DNA from 3 places in the Microbacterium sp. EG9 genome. Region 2 is predicted to be linked to each of the others. Evidence: predicted binding sites of a transcription regulator. Region 2 holds the regulator's gene; each other region holds the start of a gene.
The links. The regulator HrcA, encoded in region 2, represses chaperone genes, less so after heat shock. The targets are predictions, from matches to a motif close to TTNGCACTCGNNNNNNNCGAGTGCNAA.

Region 1 (6,360 bases), 1.1 Mb from region 2:
GACGTCGCCGCGCGTCGCGCCGAGGACCGCCGCGAAGTACTCCAGGTTCTGGGCGACGGTGAGATCGTCGTAGACCGACGCCCCCTGACTGTCATACGCCACGCGGTGGCGCAGCGGCCGCGATCCGGCCGGCGCGCCGAGCACCGTCACCGTGCCCGCCGCGAGGCGTTGCACCCCGACGATCGCACGCATGAGCGTCGTCTTGCCGCTGCCGCTCGGCCCGAGCAGCCCCGTGATCCGCCCCGCGGCGATGTCGAGGTCGAGCCCGTCGAACACCGCGTCGCGTCCGCGCCGCACCACGAGGCCGCGGACGACCACGGCCCGGGCCGACGCTGCGGCCGGGGCGGACGACACCTCGGGAATGCTCGTCATGGGGGCATTATCCGCCTCAGGAGGCGCGCGCGGGGTTCGTGGCCTTGCCGTCCAGCCACAGCGTGTCGCTCGCATCGCTGTGGGTCGACGCGGTGCCCACATGGGTCGACGCGATCTTCGGGCCCTTCGTGATCACGTGCACGAGAGCCATCGCATGCCCGCGGCCGAGGCCGTACTCGTCGGCGAGCCACGCGACGATCTCCCCGGCCTTCGTGCCGGGGCCGAAGCCCTTCTGCGTCGCCTGCTCCACGAACTGGCGCGGGGTGAGCCCGGTCTTGTCCTCGATGTTGTCGAGATATGCCTGAAACGACATCCGTTTCCCTTCCGGCGGTGCCTCCGCCTCGTGTTCAGCTCTACCAGCGATTGCGGACATCCTCGGCGAAGCCCTCGATGCCGTCGAAGTCGATGACCCCGCCCTCCACGGCGACGCGTCCCGACCACCGGCCGAAGCACTGGTCGGTGCGCGAGGCGACGACCCCGAGGCTGGTCGCCGACCGCTTGTCGAACGCGGGCTCGAACACCGCGTCGAGACCGCCGCCGCGCACCCGCCACGGACGCAGCGGCGTGGCGAGGTCGTAGTCCCAGGCGACGGGGACGGAGATCTTGTGCAGCACGCCGTCGACGACCACGCCGTTCTCGGTCGCCCCCGTCCCATCGGTCCAGCGCCCGCCCACCTGGATGCCGAACGTCCGGCCGTCGGCGAGCAGACCCGACCCGGCGCCCCAGTTCCACGCGACGTCGTACGGCCAGCGGCCCCGCCCGTGATCCAGGACCGCCCACGACCCGGCCGGCACGTCGTGATCGATCCCGTCGAGGGTGAGCGTGCCGGATGCCGGCAGCGCGACGTCCTTCACGGTGTACTGGAAGCGCCGGGACGACCACGGCACCACGACGGCGAGCAGGTCATGGCCGGGCGGCCGGGTCACGGTGATGTCGAACGACGCGGCGGGGATCTCCGCGTGCAGCCGCCAGAGCTGCCCGCGCTCGGCGGGCGCGATGGTCGCCGCGAAGTCGCGATGACGGGCGATCGTGATGCCCGTGCCGAGCGAGCCGGGCAGCGACACCTCGCGCGAGGGCAGGACGGTGGCGTTGCGGGACCACGTGCGTCCGGTGGCACGGTCGCGGATCCACACTTCGTGGACCGCGGCGTAGTCGAGCGACGACACGGTCAGCGACACGATGTGCGTGGGCGTGATGACGTTCCAGTACTCCCACCGCTTGTTGCGACCCCACGACCGCACGAACCGGCCGCGCCCCCGGCCGATGCCGTCGGTGTCGACGAGGGGCCTCCGGCTGAACCCGATCGCGGCCGGGTTCAGCCGGCCGTCGGGGCGCGTGAGGGAGACGGGTGCGGTGAGCTCGCGCTCGTGCGCGGCGGGGAGGTCGGGCATCGGCATCCTTGCTGACGTTCCGGGTCGGGTGCTTCGACACTAGCGCTGTCGACGCGAACCGCCCCGGTCCGAGGCGGACGCGGGGCGGTTCGGGCGGTGGCGCAGGGCGCCGACGGTCACGGCTCGACGGGCTGCGGCTCCTGTGCCGACGCGTGGGCCTGGATCGTGGGCGCGCCGCCGTCGGCGACGACCTGGACCTTGCGCGGCTTGGCCTTCTCGCTCACGGGGATCGTCACGGTGAGCACGCCGTTGCTGTAGGTCGCGGCGATGCCGTCGGTGTCGATGCCCTGGCCGAGGTTGAGCTGGCGCAGGAAGCTCGCGGTCTCGCGCTCGCGCGTGATCCACTTCACTCCCTCGCCCTCGGTGAGGGTGCGCTCGGCGCGGATCGTCAGCAGCTGGCCGTCCACGTCGATGTCGACCGAGCCCGGATCGATGCCCGGCAGGTCGGCGCTCAGCACGTAGTGGTCGCCGTCGCGGTAGAGGTCCATCGGCATCCGGCGCGGTCCGCGGCGCGTGTCGAAGAGGCCCGACGCGATGCGGTCGAGGTCACGGAACGGGTCATACGTGGCCATTGTTCTCTCCTGTTCGTGTATGGCTCTGTGAGTTCTGAAAGTTGAGCCTCATCGACTCAACTAACTTCAGATTAGCACTCACCCCAGGAGAGTGCCAACGGTTCACGCACAGCGAACCCTCCGACCTGCCCGGGCTCAGTTGACGCACGAGCCGGAAACCACGCCACCGTTTCCGGCGTCGGCGCCAACTCGCCGGGCAGCGCCCTCCTCCTCCCCAGACGGCGCACCCGCGCACGTTCTCCACGGGGCCTCGCGGCGCGGCGCGCGACGGCAGCGAATGCGCCCACGCTGAGGGGATGCCGCGCCCACCACACCCGCTTCCGTCGACTCTGCCCCAGGTCTTCACCGCCGCCGATGCGGCGGCGGCGGGCGTCTCCCGCGGACGACTCGCGGCGCGCGACCTGGACGCACCCTTCCGCGGTGTCCGCCTCCGGCGTGAGGCAGACGACGCGGCGACGCTCGGCGAGGACGCCCCGGACGAGATCGCGCGGCGCGCCATCCTGCGTCGCGTCCGCGCGCACGTGCTGGTGCTTCCGCCCCACGCGTTCTACATCGGAACGACGGCGCTCGCGATCCACGGACTCCCCCTCCTCGACGCGGATGCCGCGGCATCCGGCGACCTCGACGTCGCCGTGCCTGCGCCGCACCGTGCGCTCCGGCGGACGGGCATCGCCGCCGTGCAGGTCGCGCCGATGCTCGTCCACTCCACGGTCCGGGCCGGAATTCCCGTCGCGACGCTCGGCTCCACCTGGGCGATGCTCGCCCGTGAGCACTCGACACGCGATCTGGTGGTCATCGGCGACGCGATCATCCGCGTGCCCCGCGACGGATGGGGGCGGCGTGTGCCCGAACGCCAGCTCGCCAGGCCCGAGAACCTGGGTGCGGCCGTCGCCGCAGGACGCCGACAGGGAATCGGGAAGCTCCGGGCAGCACTCCCCCTGCTGCGCACGGGCAGCATGTCGCCGCTCGAGACCGACTGGCGACTGTCGCTCATCGGGACCGGCCTGCCGGAGCCCGAGCTCGACGTCGAGGTGCGCACCTCGGACGGGCGATTGCTCGGCATCAGCGACGGCGCGTTCCGGGCTCACCAGGTCGCCGTCGAGATCGAGGGTGATCACCACCGCACCTCGCGTCGCCAGTGGGCGCGGGACCTCCAGAAGTACGCCGACTACGCGAACCTCGGCTGGGACGTCGTACGCCTGACCTCCGCGCACATCCGTCAGGATCCGTCCCGCGGCGCGGCGCTGGTGCGCGCCGCCCTCGCGCGCCGCGCCGCGCCTGCGTGACCGGCCGCTCGGTGGGCCCGTTCGCTAGAAATGGCAGCACGGTTTGCGGCGCGAGCGCCAACCGAACCGCGGCTGCGAGCCGGTGCTCAGCACTCCACGACGTTGACGGCGAGACCGCCCTCGCTCGTCTCCTTGTACTTCGTCGACATGTCGATGCCGGTCTGGCGCATCGTCTCGACGACGGCGTCCAGCGGCACGTAGTGGGTACCGTCGCCGCGCAGCGCGAGACGCGCCGCCGTCACGGCGGTGGAGGCCGCGATGGCGTTGCGCTCGATGCAGGGGATCTGGACGAGCCCGCCGACGGGGTCGCAGGTGAGGCCCAGATGATGCTCCATCGCGATCTCCGCGGCGTTCTCGATCTGACGGTTCGTCCCGCCCATCACGGCCGTCAGCCCGCCGGCCGCCATCGCGCACGCCGAGCCGACCTCGGCCTGGCATCCGCCCTCCGCACCAGAGATCGACGCGTTCGCCTTGAACAGCGAGCCCAGCGCCGTCGCCGTCAGCAGGAACCGACGGATGCCGCGGCGCCGGTTCGCCTCGGCGAGCGCCTCGGCCGAGGCCACGACCGTCTCCGGCGCGGGATCGGTCTCGCCGTGCAGGCCGAGCAGCGCCGAGCCGACCAGCTCCCCGTACGGCGTGACGGCGTTCGCGGCGCCGATCCCCGAGTCGGCGAGGAAGCGCCACCAGTACATCGCGACGGCGGGCAGGATGCCGGCCGCACCGTTGGTCGGCGCCGTCACGACCCGTCCGCCCGCGGCGTTCTCCTCGTTGACGGCGAGGGCGAACGCGCCCAGCCATTCCCCGGGCAGCTCCCGCCCGGACGCGGCGACCTCCTCCAGCTGCGCCCGGATCGCTCCGGCGCGCCGCTTCACCTTGAGCATGCCGGGGAGCACGCCCTCGGCGTGCAGCCCCGCGTCGACGCACGCGGCCATCGCGTCCCAGATCGCGTCGAGGCCGGCGGCGACCTCCTCCTCGGATCGCAGCGCCTCCTCGTTGCGTCGGGCGACCTCCGCGATCGTCAGACCGTACTCGTCGCAGACGTCCAGCAGTTGCGCCGCCGTGGAGAAGGGCAGGGGCGAGGATGCCGCGGACACGGCCGCCTCCTCGCCCTCGCGGCGGATGAACCCGCCGCCGATCGAGTAATAGGTGTCCTCGCACACCGCCGCTCCCGCGGCATCCCGCGCGACCAGCGTCATCGCGTTCGGGTGACCGGGAAGGCGCGTGCGCGGGGCGAGCACGATGTCGGCGCGCGCGAACGCGACGGCGAGACGTCCGTCGAGCAGCAGGTCCGCCCCGTCCGTCCATCCCGACCACGCGCCGCGCACGAGAGCCGGATCGACCGTCTCGGGCTCGTGCCCCTGCAGCCCCGCCACGACGGCGTCGGGTGTGCCGTGACCGATGCCGGTGGCGCCGAGGGAGCCGTACAGCGCGCACTCGACCCGGACGATCCCGGCTCCCGTCGCGGCGGCGCGATCGGCCGCGCGGCGCGCGAAGTCGCGGGCCGCGCGCAGCGGACCCACCGTGTGGGAGCTCGAGGGGCCCACCCCGATGGAGAACAACTCGAACGCCGAGACGTACGCACTCACGCTCCGAGCCTACGCGCCGGTTACGCTGAGAACTCGGAGGGGGCACCATGACCGCACTGACGAGGCCGGAGGTCGACCTCCGCGCCGCGCTCGAGGCCTGCGAGGGCGCCGGACGCGTCGACGAGGGGTTCCTCTCCCGCGTCGATGCCCAGTTCCCCCGCCTGCACGAGCTCTTCACCCGCCTGTACGGCGATCGCGCCGACGGCCAGGAGCAGCTCGCGGCGACCGTGGCCGCGGCATCCGCGTCGTGGAACGCACGCCCGCTCGATCTCAAGGTGCGCGACGCGCAGCGCGAGGCCGACCCCGAGTGGTTCCAGTCCGAGCGGATGCTGGGCGGCGTCTGCTACGTCGACCGCTACGCCGGCAACCTCGCCGGCATCCGCGACCAGATCCCGTACTTCCGCGAGCTGGGACTGACCTATCTGCACCTCATGCCGCTGTTCGACGCCCCCGACGGCGACAACGACGGCGGCTACGCGGTCTCGAGCTACCGGCGCGTCAACCCGAGCCTGGGCACGATGCAGCAGCTCACCGAGCTGGCGGCCGATCTGCGGCTGGCGGGCATCTCGCTCGTGCTGGACTTCATCTTCAACCACACCAGCGACGAGCACGAGTGGGCGCGCAAGGCCGTCGCCGGCGACCCCGAGTACGCCGACTTCTACCTGATCTTCCCCGACCGTGAGATGCCCGACGCGTACGAGCGCACGACGCGGGAGATCTTCCCCGACGACCACCGTGGCTCGTTCGTGCCGCTGGAGGACGGCCGCTGGATCTGGTCGACGTTCTACCACTACCAGTGGGACCTCAACTACGCGAACCCCGCCGTCTTCCGGGCGATGGCGGGTGAGATGCTCTTCCTCGCGAACCAGGGCGTCGAGGTGCTGCGCATGGACGCCGTCGCCTTCATCTGGAAGCGGCTCGGCACCTCGTGCGAGTCGCTGCCCGAAGCGCACCTGCTGCTGCAGGCGTTCAACGCGGTGCTGGCGATGGCCGCTCCGGGCATGGTGTTCAAGTCGGAGGCGATCGTCCACCCCGACGAGGTCGTCAGCTACATCTCGCCCGACGAGTGCGAGCTGTCGTACAACCCGCTGCAGATGGCGCTGACGTGGGAGGCGCTGGCCACCCGCGACGGACGGCTGCTGCAGCAGGCGCT
Region 2 (6,360 bases):
ACGGCGAGCTGCGGGTCATCTACGCGATCGAGGAGCCCCGTCGGGTCGGTTTCGCGCTCGGCACCGTGGGCGGCTCGGTCGTCAGCGGTGAGGAGTCCTTCGTCGTGACGTGGGCCGACAACGACGAGGTGCGCTTCACGGTGCGCGCCTTCGACCGCCCCGTCTCGGCGCTGTACCGACTGATCCCGCCTCTGCTCAAGCGCCGCCGCCGCGAGCTCTTCCGGGGCTATCTGCGCGCCATCTCCCCGATGTACACGACCCCCGCCTGATGGGATCCGCCCTCCCTCTCGGCGATCCCGCGCCCTCCGACGGCGCCCTGCCCCCCGACATCGTGATCGACCCCGATCGTGACTTCGGGGTCTACCTGCACGTGCCCTTCTGCCGTGTCCGCTGCGGCTACTGCGACTTCAACACCTACACCGCCGGCGAGCTGCGCGGGGCACGGCAAGACGCCTACGCCGACGAGGTCCTGCGCGAGATCGCGCTGTCGCGGGAGGTGCTGAGCGCGCGGGGGCCGCTGCGGGCGGCATCCACCGTCTTCTTCGGCGGGGGCACCCCCACCCTGCTGCCCGGGGGCGACCTCGCCCGCATGCTCGACGGCGTCCGCACCGGCTTCGGCCTCGCCGACGGCGCGGAGGTCACCGTCGAGGCCAACCCCGACACCGTCACGGATGCCCTCGCGCGCGAGCTGGCCGCCGCCGGAGTGACGCGGATGTCGATCGGCATGCAGTCCGCCGTGCCGCACGTGCTCGCGGCGCTCGACCGCACGCACGACCCGGCAGGCGTGCGCACCGCCGTCGAGGCGGCGCGCACCGCCGGTCTCGACGTCAGCGTCGACCTCATCTACGGCGCGCCGGGGGAGTCACTCGACGACTGGGGACGCTCTGTCGAGACGGCCGTCGGGCTCGAGCCCGACCACATCTCCGCATACGCGCTCATCATCGAAGAGGGCACCAAACTGGCGCGGCAGATCCGCCGCGGCGATGTCGCGGCCCCCGACGACGACCTGCAGGCCGACATGTACGAGCTGGCGGACGAGGCCTTCGCCGCCGCCGGTTACGACTGGTACGAGGTGTCGAACTGGGCGCGCAGCCCGCAGCAGCGCTCCCGGCACAACCTGGCCTACTGGCGGGGCACCGACTGGTGGGGCTACGGCCCGGGGGCGCACAGTCACGTGGACGGGCTGCGCTGGTGGAACGTCAAGCACCCGGCCGCGTACGCGCAGCGCCTGGCCGCCGACGAGTCGCCCGCGGCGGCGCGCGAGCGCCCGGATGCCGCGGCGCGCCGGCTCGAGGACGTGCTCCTGCGCTCGCGCATCGCGGAGGGGATCGCCGTCTCGGATCTCACCGGCGAGGGCCGTCACGCCATCGCGGCCCTGATCGCCGACGGCCTCATCGACGGCGCCGCCGCGGTGCGCGGTCGTGTGGTGCTCACGCGGCGGGGACGCCTTCTCGCCGACGCCGTGGTCCGCGCCCTCACCGTCTGAGGCGGCGCACGCGGTAGGATTGGCACTCGACAACCCGGAGTGCCAACGAGGAGGAGTGATGGTCTCGGAACGCGGCCTGCAGGTCCTCCGCGCGATCGTGCAGGACTACGTCGACACGCACGAGCCGGTCGGGAGCAAGGCGATCGTCGAACGACACCAGTTCGGGGTCTCCGCGGCCACGATCCGAAACGACATGGCGCTGCTCGAAGACGAAGAGCTCATCGCGGCGCCGCACACCTCGTCGGGGCGTGTGCCGACCGACAAGGGCTACCGCGTCTTCGTCGACCACCTCGCGGAGCTGCGTCCCCTCTCGGGCGCGCAGCGCTCGGCGATCTCGTCCTTCCTCAGCGACCCGGGCGATCTCGACGATCTGCTGATGCGGACGGTGCGCGCCCTCACCCAGCTCACCGGACAGGTCGCGATCGTCCAGTACCCCTCGTTCGCGCGGGCGAACGTCTCGCACGTCGAGTTCGTCCACCTCGGGGGCGCGCGGGTGGTCGTCATCGTGGTCACCGACACGGGGCGCGTCTCGCAGCGGGTCGCCTTCCTCGCGGAAGAGCTGAGCGAGCAGTCGGCCGCACAGGTGAAGACCGCGATCGCCCAACTCGTGACCGGGAAGCCCGTCGGAGACGCCGCCGCCGCGATCGCGGAGCTCGCGGCATCCGTGCCCGCCGGAACCCGCATCGACGACGCGCTGCGGGTCGTCGCCCGGATCGTCGGCGAGGAGCTCGACGACTTCCGCCAGGATCGGTTGGTCATGGCCGGCAGCGCGACCCTCGCCCGACGTGAGAGCGACTTCCGCGGCAGCATCTATCCGCTCCTGGAGGCCATCGAGGAGCAGGTCACGCTCCTGCGGCTGATGGGGGAGATGGTCGCCGACGAACACGGTCTCGCCGCGAGCATCGGGCGCGAGAACGCGGCGTTCGGTCTGACGGAGGCCTCGGTCCTGACGAGCGACTACGACACGACCGGAACCCGTGCCCGCGTGGGCCTGCTCGGTCCGACGCGCATGGACTATCCCACCAACCTCGCGGCGGTCCGCGCCGTCGCGCACTATCTGAGCCGGCTCCTCGACGAGGACGACGCGTCCCGCTGAGCGATCCGCTCCCGAACACCCACCCGCGCCCGAGAGGGCAGGAAAGGCGATTGTGGCCGACCACTACGAAGTCCTGGGCGTCTCCCGTGACGCGAGCCCCGAGGAGATCAAGAAGGCGTACCGGCGTCTGGCGCGCGAGCTGCACCCCGACGTGAACCCGGGCGCCGATGCGTCCGAGCGGTTCAAGCTCGTCACGCACGCCTACGACGTGCTCAGCGACCCCGAGCAGCGTCAGCGCTACGACATGGGCGGCGACGGCTCGCCCTTCGGCGGGGGAGCGGGCGCCGGCTTCGGCGGGTTCGGCGACATCTTCGAGACCTTCTTCGGCGGCGGCGGAGCCCGGACCGGACGACCCCGATCGCGCCGGGAGCGGGGCCAGGACGCGCTCGTGCGCGTCACGCTCGATCTCGCCGACGTGGTCTTCGGCACGCACCGCGACATCGAGGTCGACACCGCAGTGCTCTGCGACACCTGCCAGGGCTCGTGCTGCCAGCCCGGCACGCAGCCGACCACCTGCGACATCTGCCACGGCTCCGGCCAGGTGCAGCGGACGGTGCGCAGCCTGCTCGGCAACGTGGTCACGTCGCAGCCGTGCACCACGTGCCAGGGCTACGGCACGACGATCCCCTACCCGTGCGCCACCTGCCAGGGGCAGGGCCGGGTGCGCGCGCGCCGCACGGTGTCGGTCGACATCCCGGGCGGCGTGGAGACCGGCCTGCGCCTGCAGCTGCCCGGGTCCGGCGAGGTCGGTCCCGCGGGCGGACCCAACGGCGACCTCTATCTCGAGGTCACCGTCGCGAACCACGAGGTCTTCAGCCGCGAAGGCGACGATCTGCTCGCCACGCTGGAGGTGTCGATGCCGGACGCGATCCTGGGTACCCGCACCACGATCTCCTCGCTCGACGGCGACGTCGACCTGGAGGTCCGATCCGGGGTGCAGTCCGGCGATGTGCTCACCGTCAAGGGTCGCGGCATCACGCCGCTGCGCGGCGGCACGCGCGGCGATCTGCGCGTCGGCGTGCAGGTCGTCACGCCCACGAAGCTCGACGCCAAGGAACGCGCCCTCATCGAGGACTTCGCCAAGCGGACCAAGGCTCCCGCCCCCCGGCTGGCGCAGTTCCACCAGGGCATGTTCTCCAAGCTCCGCGACCGGTTCCGCGGCTGACATGGCGCTCCACTTCCTCGTCGATGAGCCATCGGTCGACGGTGCCGACGTGTCGAACGCCGACGCCGGCGACGAGGTCGTCATCACGGGCGCGGAGGCGCATCACGCCGCCGTCGTGCGGCGCGTGCGCATCGGCGAGGAGGTGACCGTCGGCGACGGCCGGGGCGTCTGGCTGACCGGCGTCGTGACCGCATCCGCCCCCAAGCGGGTCGTGGTGTCGGTGACGTCGCGGTCGCAGCAGGCGGCCGCGACCCCCCGCATCGTCCTCGCCCAGGCCCTCGCGAAGGGAGACCGCGACGAGCTCGCGGTGCAGGCGGCCACCGAGCTCGGCATCGACGAGGTCGTCCCGTGGCAGGCGGCACGCAGCATCTCGCGCTGGACGGGCGAGAAGGCCGTCAAGGGCGTCGGCCGCTGGCAGAGCATCGTGCGCGAGGCGGCGAAGCAGGCGCACCGCGCCTGGACCCCCACAGTCGGCGCCGTGCTCACGACGCGCGAACTGGCCGCGCGCGCAGACCGGGCGCGCGTGCTCGTGCTGGAGCCGACCGCCGGCACCGCGCTCACCGCCGTTGCGCTCGACGACGTCGCGGAGGTCGTGCTCGTGGTCGGCCCGGAAGGCGGCGTCAGCGCGGAGGAGATCGCCGAGCTCACGGGGGCCGGCGCGATCGCCGTGCGCCTCGGCGACACGGTGCTGCGCACCTCGACGGCCGGGCCCGCCGCCCTGGCCATCGTCAACGCCCGGCTCGGCCGCTGGTGACGGGCGCTGACTACACTCGGAGTATGAGCGAACCGTCCATCTTCACGCGCATCCTGCAGGGGGAGATCCCGGCCGAGATCCTCGCCGAGACCGAGAACGTGTTCGCGATCCGCGACATCGCACCGCAGGCGCCCGTGCATCTGCTGGTCATCCCCAAGTCCGCCGCGTACCGCGACGTGGTCGAGCTCGCGGCATCCGACCCCGCTCTGCTCAGCGAGATGGTGGGCCTCGCCCACACGCTCGCCGCCGAGCACGCCGACGGCGACTTCCGTCTGATCTTCAACACCGGCTCCGGCGCGGGGCAGACGGTGTTCCACGTGCATGCCCACGTCCTCGCCGGTGGACTCGACGAAGGGAGCCTCGGTGGCTGAACCCGCCGACAGCGAACAGGGCGCGGCCGTCGAGCGGATCCTCGCCGACGGCATCGCGATGGTGCAGCTGCTCGGACCGCAGGATCGCCTGCTGCGGGTCGTCGAGCGTGAGCACCCGGATGTCGAGGTGCACGTACGGGGCAACGAGATCACCCTCAGTGGGGATCGGGATGTCGTGGCCCGGGCACGCGCACTCGTCGACGAGCTGATCGCCATGGCGCGGGCGGGCCAGGGCCTAGAGCCCTCCGACGTGCGCACGTCGGAGCGGATCCTCCGCGCCGACACGGGCGAACGGCCGTCAGAGGTGCTGGGCGAGGCGATCCTCAGCTCACGCGGGCGCACGATACGACCGAAGACGCTCGGTCAGAAGCGGTACGTGGACGCGATCGACGAGAACACCATCGTGTTCGGCATCGGCCCGGCCGGGACCGGCAAGACCTACCTCGCCATGGCGAAGGCCGTCCAGGCGCTGCAGCGCAAGGAGGTCGACCGCATCATCCTGACGCGACCGGCCGTCGAGGCCGGTGAACGCCTCGGGTTCCTCCCGGGCACGCTGACCGACAAGATCGATCCGTACCTGCGACCGCTCTACGACGCGCTCAACGAGATGATGGACCCGGAGATCGTCCCCAAGCTCATGGCGTCGGGGACGATCGAGGTCGCCCCGCTGGCGTACATGCGCGGGCGCACCCTGAACAACTCGTTCGTCGTGCTCGACGAGGCGCAGAACACGACGCCCGAGCAGATGAAGATGTTCCTCACCCGGCTGGGCTTCGGCACGCGCATGGTCGTGACCGGCGACATCACCCAGATCGATCTGCCGCAGGGCGCCTCCGGACTCCGGCTGGTGACCCGCGTGCTGAAGGACATCGACGACATCCATTTCTCGCTGCTGACCAGCGAGGACGTCGTCCGCCACAGCCTCGTCGGACGCATCGTCGACGCGTACAGCGTGTACGACGAGCAGCGGCTCGCGTCGCGACGCGAACGCGACGAGGCCTCCGAGTTCGCCAGCCGCGCCGAGCGGCGGGGCCAGACCCGAGGCGGCGGCCCCCGAGACCACCTGCCGCCGCGAGGAACCCAGCGAGGACGCGCATGACCATCGAGATCACCAACGAGTCCGGCGTCGACATCGACGAGACGGTGCTGCTGCGCCTCACCGAGAACAACCTCGCGGAGCTGCACGTCAGCCCCGACGCCGACGTGGCGATCCTGCTCGTCGACGAGGGCGCCATGGAAGCCCTGCACGTGCAGTGGATGGACGAGCCGGGGCCGACCGACGTGCTCAGCTTCCCGATGGACGAGCTGCGCCCCGGCACCCAGGAGCAGCCCACGCCGCCCGGGCTGCTCGGCGACATCGTGCTCTGCCCGCAGGTCGCCGAGACGCAGGCCCAGGCCGCCGGTCACACGACCATGGACGAGCTCATCCTGCTGACCACCCACGGCCTGCTGCATCTGCTCGGATTCGACCACGCCGAGAAGGAGGAG
Region 3 (6,360 bases), 1.0 Mb from region 2:
TGTTGACCGGCGACGACGTGGAGTACCCGACGATCGCGCTCCTCGTCAGCGGCGGTCACACCTCTCTGCTGCTCGTGCGCGACCTCGTGTCGGACGTCGAGCTGCTCGGCGAGACGCTGGACGACGCGGCGGGGGAGGCCTTCGACAAGATCGCGCGCATCCTCGGGCTGCCCTATCCCGGCGGCCCGGAGATCGATCGCGCCGCGGCCACCGGAGACCCGGCGGCGATCCGGTTCCCGCGAGGGCTGTCGCGTGCGTCGGACATGGCGGCGCACCGCTACGACTTCTCGTTCTCCGGGTTGAAGACGGCCGTCGCGCGATGGGTCGAACAGGCCGAGGCCGACGGGCGGGCACCCGACGTATCCGACGTCGCCGCCTCGTTCCGCGAAGCGGTCGTCGACGTGCTCGTCACGAAGGCGCTCGACGCGTGCGCGCGTCACGACGTGCCGCGGCTGCTCCTCGGCGGCGGGGTCATCGCGAACCGACGCCTGCGCGAGGTCGCGCTGACGCGCGCGGCGGAGGCCGGCGTCGCGGTGCGCATCCCGCCGCTCAGCCTGTGCACCGACAACGGAGCGATGATCGCCGCGCTGGCTGCAGAGCTCATCGCTCACGGACGCCCGGCCTCGCACCTCGGCTTCGGCGCGGACTCGACCCTGCCCGTGACCGAGATCCAGGTGGCCGGATGAGCGACGAGCGTACCCCCGCACCTCCGCCCGAGCCGCGCGTCGAGGCGCCCTCCGACGACGTGGCGCCCGCGGCGACCGCGGCGCTCCCCGGCGAGCACCGGGGCGGCTTCCAGCGCGAGTTCACCCAACCCGTGCCGCTGGCGACGCCCGTGGTCGCGGGGGAGGGGGAGTCGAGCTGGATGCCCGAGCCCGAGGTGCGCTGGGCACCGCCGCCCGAGGTCCTGCCGCGCAGCGCCCCGTGGGCGCTCACCTTCGCCGTGCTGGGGCTCATCGTCTCGATGCTCGTGGGGTGGGGCTTCCTCATCGGCCTCGTCGGCGCGGTGCTGGCGATCGTGGCGATTCGCCGGCCGTGGGAGAGTCGCGCCGTCGCGGTGTGGGCGCTCTGTCTGAGCCTGCTCTCGCTCGCCTACAGTGCGGGATGGCTGTGGTGGGCTTCCACCCAGGGGCCTCTGTTCGGCTGACGGCGCTGACGTGGGGTCACACCCGGTCGGCCAGCACCGCCACCCGTGACGTCCCCGCGCGGGTGAGGATGAGGGTGGCCGTGCCGGGGCCGCGCAGCTTCAGCTTCGTGCGGAGTGCGGCCGGATCGACGTCGACGCCCCGCTTCTTGATCTCGAGCGTGCCGATCTCGCGCTCGCGCAGTGCGCGGGCGAGCGCCTTGACATCGGTCGGCAGCTGCTCGCGGACGCGGAAGGTCTGCACGAAGGGGCTCGTGGCCTCGGCATCCGAGGTGAGGTAGGCGATGCCCGGGGCGAGCATGCCGGCGTCGAGCCGGCGCGCGACCTCCCCGATGAGCCGGGCACGGATGACGGCGCCCTCGGGCTCGTGGATGAATCTGCCGAGCGGGCGCACTTCGGCGTCGGGCGCGTCCGCGTCGGCCGTCAGCTCGGAGGCGGCGCCCGCGCGGAGGACGAGGGCGGCCCGCCGCACCCCCGGGCGGGCGAGCGCGCCCGTCCAGAGGACGAGCTCGATCGTCGACCCGTCGACGCTGATCCACTGGGCCTCCACTCCGGCGGGATCGTCCGGGATGAGGGCGCGGCCGAAGGCGGGCCCGAGTTTGATGCCCGCGGGCATCCGCGCGGCCAGCGGGAACACCCAGTCCAGCGACGGCGACCAGTCGGCCGCGCCGAGCCGGGCGGTCTCGGCGTGTCCCGCCGTGCGCCGAGCGGGATCGAGCCAGACGGCGTCGATGCCGTCGAGCGGCACCTCCTCGGCGCGGGCGTGGCGCACCGTCGCCGCGTCGCCGAACGGTGCCAGGTTGTAGGCGGCGAGGGCGGCGGTGGTCTCGTCGGCGTCGACGGCCAGCACCTCCAGCCCGATGCCGGCCAGGGCGAGCGCGTCGCCGCCGATGCCGCATCCGAGGTCTGCCACGCGCCGTACGCCCGCATCGCGGAAGCGGCCGGCGTGACGGGCGGCGATCGACAGCCGCGTCGCCTGCTCCAGCCCCGCCCTCGTGAACAGCATGCGGTCGGCGAACTCGCCGAACTTGGCGCGGGCGCGGGTACGCAGCCGCGCCTGGCCGACGGCGGCCGAGACCAGCTCGGGCGACAGCCCCGCGGCGCGCAGCCGTGAGACCGTGCGGGCGACGTCGTCGGCGGAATCGATCGCGCCGAGCTCATCGACCAGCCGCAGACCGTCGGCGGTCAGCAGGGCGGTGAGCTCGGCGCGTTCCATCCGGCCAGCCTATGCGGGTCGGCTCAGCAGCCGGCCACCTTGGTCCACCGCGTCGCCGACACCTGCTGCAGGCTCGTCACGGTCGCATCCCCCTGTCCCAGGTAGTTGAGGCTCCCGACCGCGTAGTACGGGTTGTAGGGGTTGGTGCCGTAGCTCGTGGCGCGGCCCGCCGCCTTGTGGTCCGCGTTGGACGCGGTCACACAGCCCGCCGGCGCGGTCGGCGTCGGCGTCGGCGTGGAGGTGGGGGTGGGCGTCGGAGTGGAGGTAGGGGTCGGGGTGGGCGTGGGCGTCGGCGTGCCCGAGCGGTCGACGCGTCGGTTGTTCTGGAAGAAGAAGCCCGTGACGTAGGCCGGGTAGTCGATGCTGTTCGTCGACACGTACGATCCGCCCGGGCCGCCGCCCGCGGGCCAGTTGTGTCCGAGCCCGGTGTTCTGGATCAGCGAGACACGGGGACCCGCGGCATCCGCGTAGAGCGTGCCCGAGCCCGCGGTGTTCGTTCCGGCGAGACCGGTGAGCGCGAACGTCGAGGTCGACCCGGCGCCGTAGATGCCCGCCATGATCTGCGCGTTCAGCGTGTTGTAGCCGGGAGCCACCGTCGTGTCGTTCGACCCGTAGACCACCGAGGTCAGTTGCGTCGCGAAGGCTCCGGATGCCGAGCCGGCGAACGTCGTGCAGGTGTTCCGGCCCTGGGTCTGCGACACGGCGACGCTGCCGATCTGACCGGACGTGGTGCCGACGGTGGGCCCGGCGTTGATGCCGATGCCCGCGAACACGTCGGGGGCCAGGCAGCCCATCACCATGGTCTCGCCGCCGCCCGACGACAGTCCCGACAGGTACACCTGCGCCGCGTCGATGCCCAGGGTGCCGCGTGCGGTGAGGGCGGAGACGAGGGCGAGGAGGTTGTCGTCGTGGCGGGCGGGGGAGGTGCGCGAGTGGTTCGCGTCGTAGTAGTCCCAGCAGCCCAGCACGACGCCGCCGTTGGGGGCGTCGGGCAGGGCGACGACCATGCCGTACCTCTCGGCGGTCGCCGCCCAGTTGCCGGCCGTCTGCAGGGTGGAGGCCGTCTGGACGCAGCCGTGCAGACTCACCATGAGGGCGCGACCGGCGCCGAGCGTCGGCGCGCTCGCCGGCGTGTAGAGGCGCACGTTCATGCCGGCGATCGACTCGGTGGTCCACGACCCGGTCGCCGCCGTGGCGGGTGTCGCCAGTGGCCCGGCGAGCAGTCCGGCGGCCGCGAGTGCGGCGGCCGTCAGCATCGCCGCCACGGCGCGGCGTCGGGGGATGCGGGGGGATGTCATCGGTCTGCTCCGATCCGGCTCCCGCCTTCGACCGGGCACCATTGCCCGGCGGTCCCGGCTCAGGGGAGCCCAGAGCCGATGCTAGGTGAAACATGATTCATGTAACAGGGGGGTTCCGTGTCGCACGGTTGGCACTCGCGTTGCACGAGTGCCAACTCCGCCCTAGACTTCTGTTAGCACTCCACCCCTGTGGGTGCTAACGAGTCTTGAAGCATCACGCCCAGCAAGAAAGAGGTAGACCGTGTCGGTTTCCATCAAGCCGCTCGAGGACCGCATCGTCATCAAGCAGGTCGAGGCTGAGCAGGTCACGTCCAGTGGCCTCGTCATCCCCGACACCGCCAAGGAGAAGCCCCAGGAGGGCGAGGTCGTGGCCGTGGGCCCCGGCCGCATCGACGACAACGGCAACCGCGTCCCGCTCGACGTCGCCGTCGGCGACCGCGTCATCTACAGCAAGTACGGCGGCACCGAGGTGAAGTTCGGCGGCGACGAGTTCCTCGTCCTGTCCGCTCGCGACGTGCTGGCGGTCGTCGTCCGCTGACGATTCGCACAGAAGGGCCCGGATGCCTCGGCATCCGGGCCCTTCTGCATCCCCTCGCGAGCCGCTACACCCCGGTCGAGCCGCCACGGCCCGTCCCGTCCGAAATGTGGCGGCTCGCACAGAACATGGCGGTTCGCGCACGCTGAACGGCAGGATGCCGCGGCATCCGAGTGTCAGGACCGTCGTAGGCTTTGTCTCATGACACCCGCCGACACCGCACGCGAAGAGCGGCTCGGCGGGATCTATGCCTTCGCGGCCTACTTCCTGTGGGGCTTCATGCCCCTCTATTTCCTGACGCTCGCCCCGATCGGGCCGTGGGAGATCGTCGTCTGGCGCATCCTCTTCTCGCTGCTGTTCTGCGCGGTGCTGCTGACGGTCACGCGCACCTGGGGCAAGCTGTTCGCGATCCTGCGCGACCGCCGTCTCGTGTTCTGGACCATCGTGGCGGGTCTGCTGATCTACGTGAACTGGCAGGTCTTCCTCATCGGCATCCTGACCGGGCACGTCATCGAGGGCAGCCTGGGCTACTTCATCAACCCGATCGTGACCGTCCTGCTGGGTGTCATCGTGCTGAAGGAGCGCCTGCGCACCGCGCAGTGGGTCGCCATCGGTTTCGCCGGCCTCGCGGTGATCGTCATCATCGTCGCGTACGGCTCCTTCCCCTGGATCGCCCTCACCCTCGCCGCCAGCTTCGGCGCGTACGGGCTCGTCAAGAAGCAGATCGGTCCGCGCGTCGACGCGATCAGCGGTCTCACGCTCGAGTCCCTCTGGCTCACCCCGATCGCGCTCATCCAGCTCGTCGTCGTCGCGAGCACGACCGGTCTCGTCTTCGGCACCCAGGGAGCCGGCCACACCGTGCTGGTCACCCTCGCCGGCGTCGTGACAGCCGTGCCGCTGCTGCTGTTCGCCAGCGGCGCCCGCCGTGCCCCGCTCACCGTCATCGGCCTGCTCCAGTTCGTCGCGCCGATCCTGCAGTTCATCACCGGCGCGTGGATCCTCCAGGAGCCGATGCCGCTGGAGCGGTGGATCGGGTTCGGACTCGTCTGGGTGGCGCTCATCGTCCTCAGCGCCGACTCGCTGATCGCTGGGCGGCGCGCCCGTGGCGCGGCCGACGTCGTCGATCTGGTCTGAGCCCACCGCGCGGCCCACCGCGAGACCCGCCGCGCGGCCCGCCGCGACCGTTATCGCACCGTGACCGTTCCGTTTCACACCGTTAACGCATCGCAACAATCCGGACGCGACCAGGCCGTTAGGTTTGACCCACTGGGGAGGCTCCCGAGCTCGCCCCGTGTCAACCAGATCAAGGAGCAACATGAGCGTCTTCACACGTTCGCGGGCTGGCAAGGTGCTCGGCGGTATCGCCGTGGCCGCCGTCAGCGCCGTTCTGCTCGCCGGCTGTGCCGGCGGCGGCTCGTCTACGCCCAGCGAAAGCAGCGGCCCGGCCGAGGACCTGACCCTCAAGATCGGCAGCGTGCTGCCGCAGACGGGTAGCCTCGCCTTCCTCGGCCCGCCCGAGGAGGCCGGCGTCCTGCTCGCCGTCGACGAGGTGAACAAGGCGGCCAAGGGCATCACGGTCGACTTCACCCCCGGCGACTCCGGCGACGCCGACAACAAGGCCTTCGAGACCACGGTGCCCAAGCTGCAGAGCGCCGGCGTCTCGGCCATGATCGGTGCGGCGGCATCGGGTGTCACGAAGCTGTTCCTCGACTCCAACGTCGCGGCCGGCATCATCACCTTCTCGCCCGCCAACACCTCGCCCGACTTCACCAACTGGGACGACAAGGGCCTGTACTGGCGCACCGCCCCCAGCGACCTGCTGCAGGGTGAGGTGCTCGGCAACCTGATCGCCGAGGACGGCCACAAGAACATCGGCATCATCTACCAGAACGACGCCTACGGCACCGGTCTGTTCGGTGTCGTCAAGGATGTCTTCGAGTCCACCGGCGGCAAGGTCGTGGCCGAGGCGTCCTACAACGACGGCGACAGCTCGTTCGACGCCCAGGTGGCGACGATCGCGGCCGCCAAGCCGGACGCGGTCGTGCTCGTCACGTTCGACCAGTTCGCGACGATCGCTCCGCTCCTGGTCAACGCGGGTCTGCCGGCGAGCAACTTCTACCTCGTCGACGGCAACCTCAAGCAGTGGGGCGACAAGGTCTCCGTGTCG

Region 1: AC6CQV_RS11640 (Hsp20/alpha crystallin family protein) is a predicted target of HrcA. The motif match lies at 2,407-2,433, and genes of this name have one in related genera.
Region 3: groES (co-chaperone GroES) is a predicted target of HrcA. The motif match lies at 3,787-3,813, and genes of this name have one in related genera.

Annotation. Positions count from the first base shown of each region.
Region 1 is NZ_CM186217.1:2,467,396-2,473,755, forward strand. It holds gene AC6CQV_RS11625 (ABC transporter ATP-binding protein) at 1-372, opposite strand, end outside; gene AC6CQV_RS11630 (DUF4287 domain-containing protein) at 389-685, opposite strand; gene AC6CQV_RS11635 (DUF2804 domain-containing protein) at 726-1,763, opposite strand; gene AC6CQV_RS11640 (Hsp20/alpha crystallin family protein) at 1,880-2,335, opposite strand; gene AC6CQV_RS11645 (putative endonuclease domain-containing protein) at 2,632-3,621, shown strand; gene AC6CQV_RS11650 (L-serine ammonia-lyase, iron-sulfur-dependent, subunit alpha) at 3,708-5,207, opposite strand; gene AC6CQV_RS11655 (alpha-amylase family protein) at 5,255-6,360, shown strand, end outside.
Region 2 is NZ_CM186217.1:1,379,519-1,385,878, reverse strand. It holds gene AC6CQV_RS06490 (DUF1990 domain-containing protein) at 1-269, shown strand, start outside; gene hemW (radical SAM family heme chaperone HemW) at 269-1,486, shown strand; gene hrcA (heat-inducible transcriptional repressor HrcA) at 1,545-2,582, shown strand; gene dnaJ (molecular chaperone DnaJ) at 2,635-3,747, shown strand; gene AC6CQV_RS06470 (16S rRNA (uracil(1498)-N(3))-methyltransferase) at 3,749-4,501, shown strand; gene AC6CQV_RS06465 (HIT domain-containing protein) at 4,525-4,872, shown strand; gene AC6CQV_RS06460 (PhoH family protein) at 4,823-5,971, shown strand; gene ybeY (rRNA maturation RNase YbeY) at 5,968-6,360, shown strand, end outside.
Region 3 is NZ_CM186217.1:346,425-352,784, forward strand. It holds gene tsaD (tRNA (adenosine(37)-N6)-threonylcarbamoyltransferase complex transferase subunit TsaD) at 1-686, shown strand, start outside; gene AC6CQV_RS01535 (hypothetical protein) at 683-1,147, shown strand; gene AC6CQV_RS01540 (THUMP-like domain-containing protein) at 1,164-2,360, opposite strand; gene AC6CQV_RS01545 (extracellular catalytic domain type 1 short-chain-length polyhydroxyalkanoate depolymerase) at 2,384-3,658, opposite strand; gene groES (co-chaperone GroES) at 3,900-4,196, shown strand; gene rarD (EamA family transporter RarD) at 4,395-5,327, shown strand; gene AC6CQV_RS01560 (ABC transporter substrate-binding protein) at 5,509-6,360, shown strand, end outside.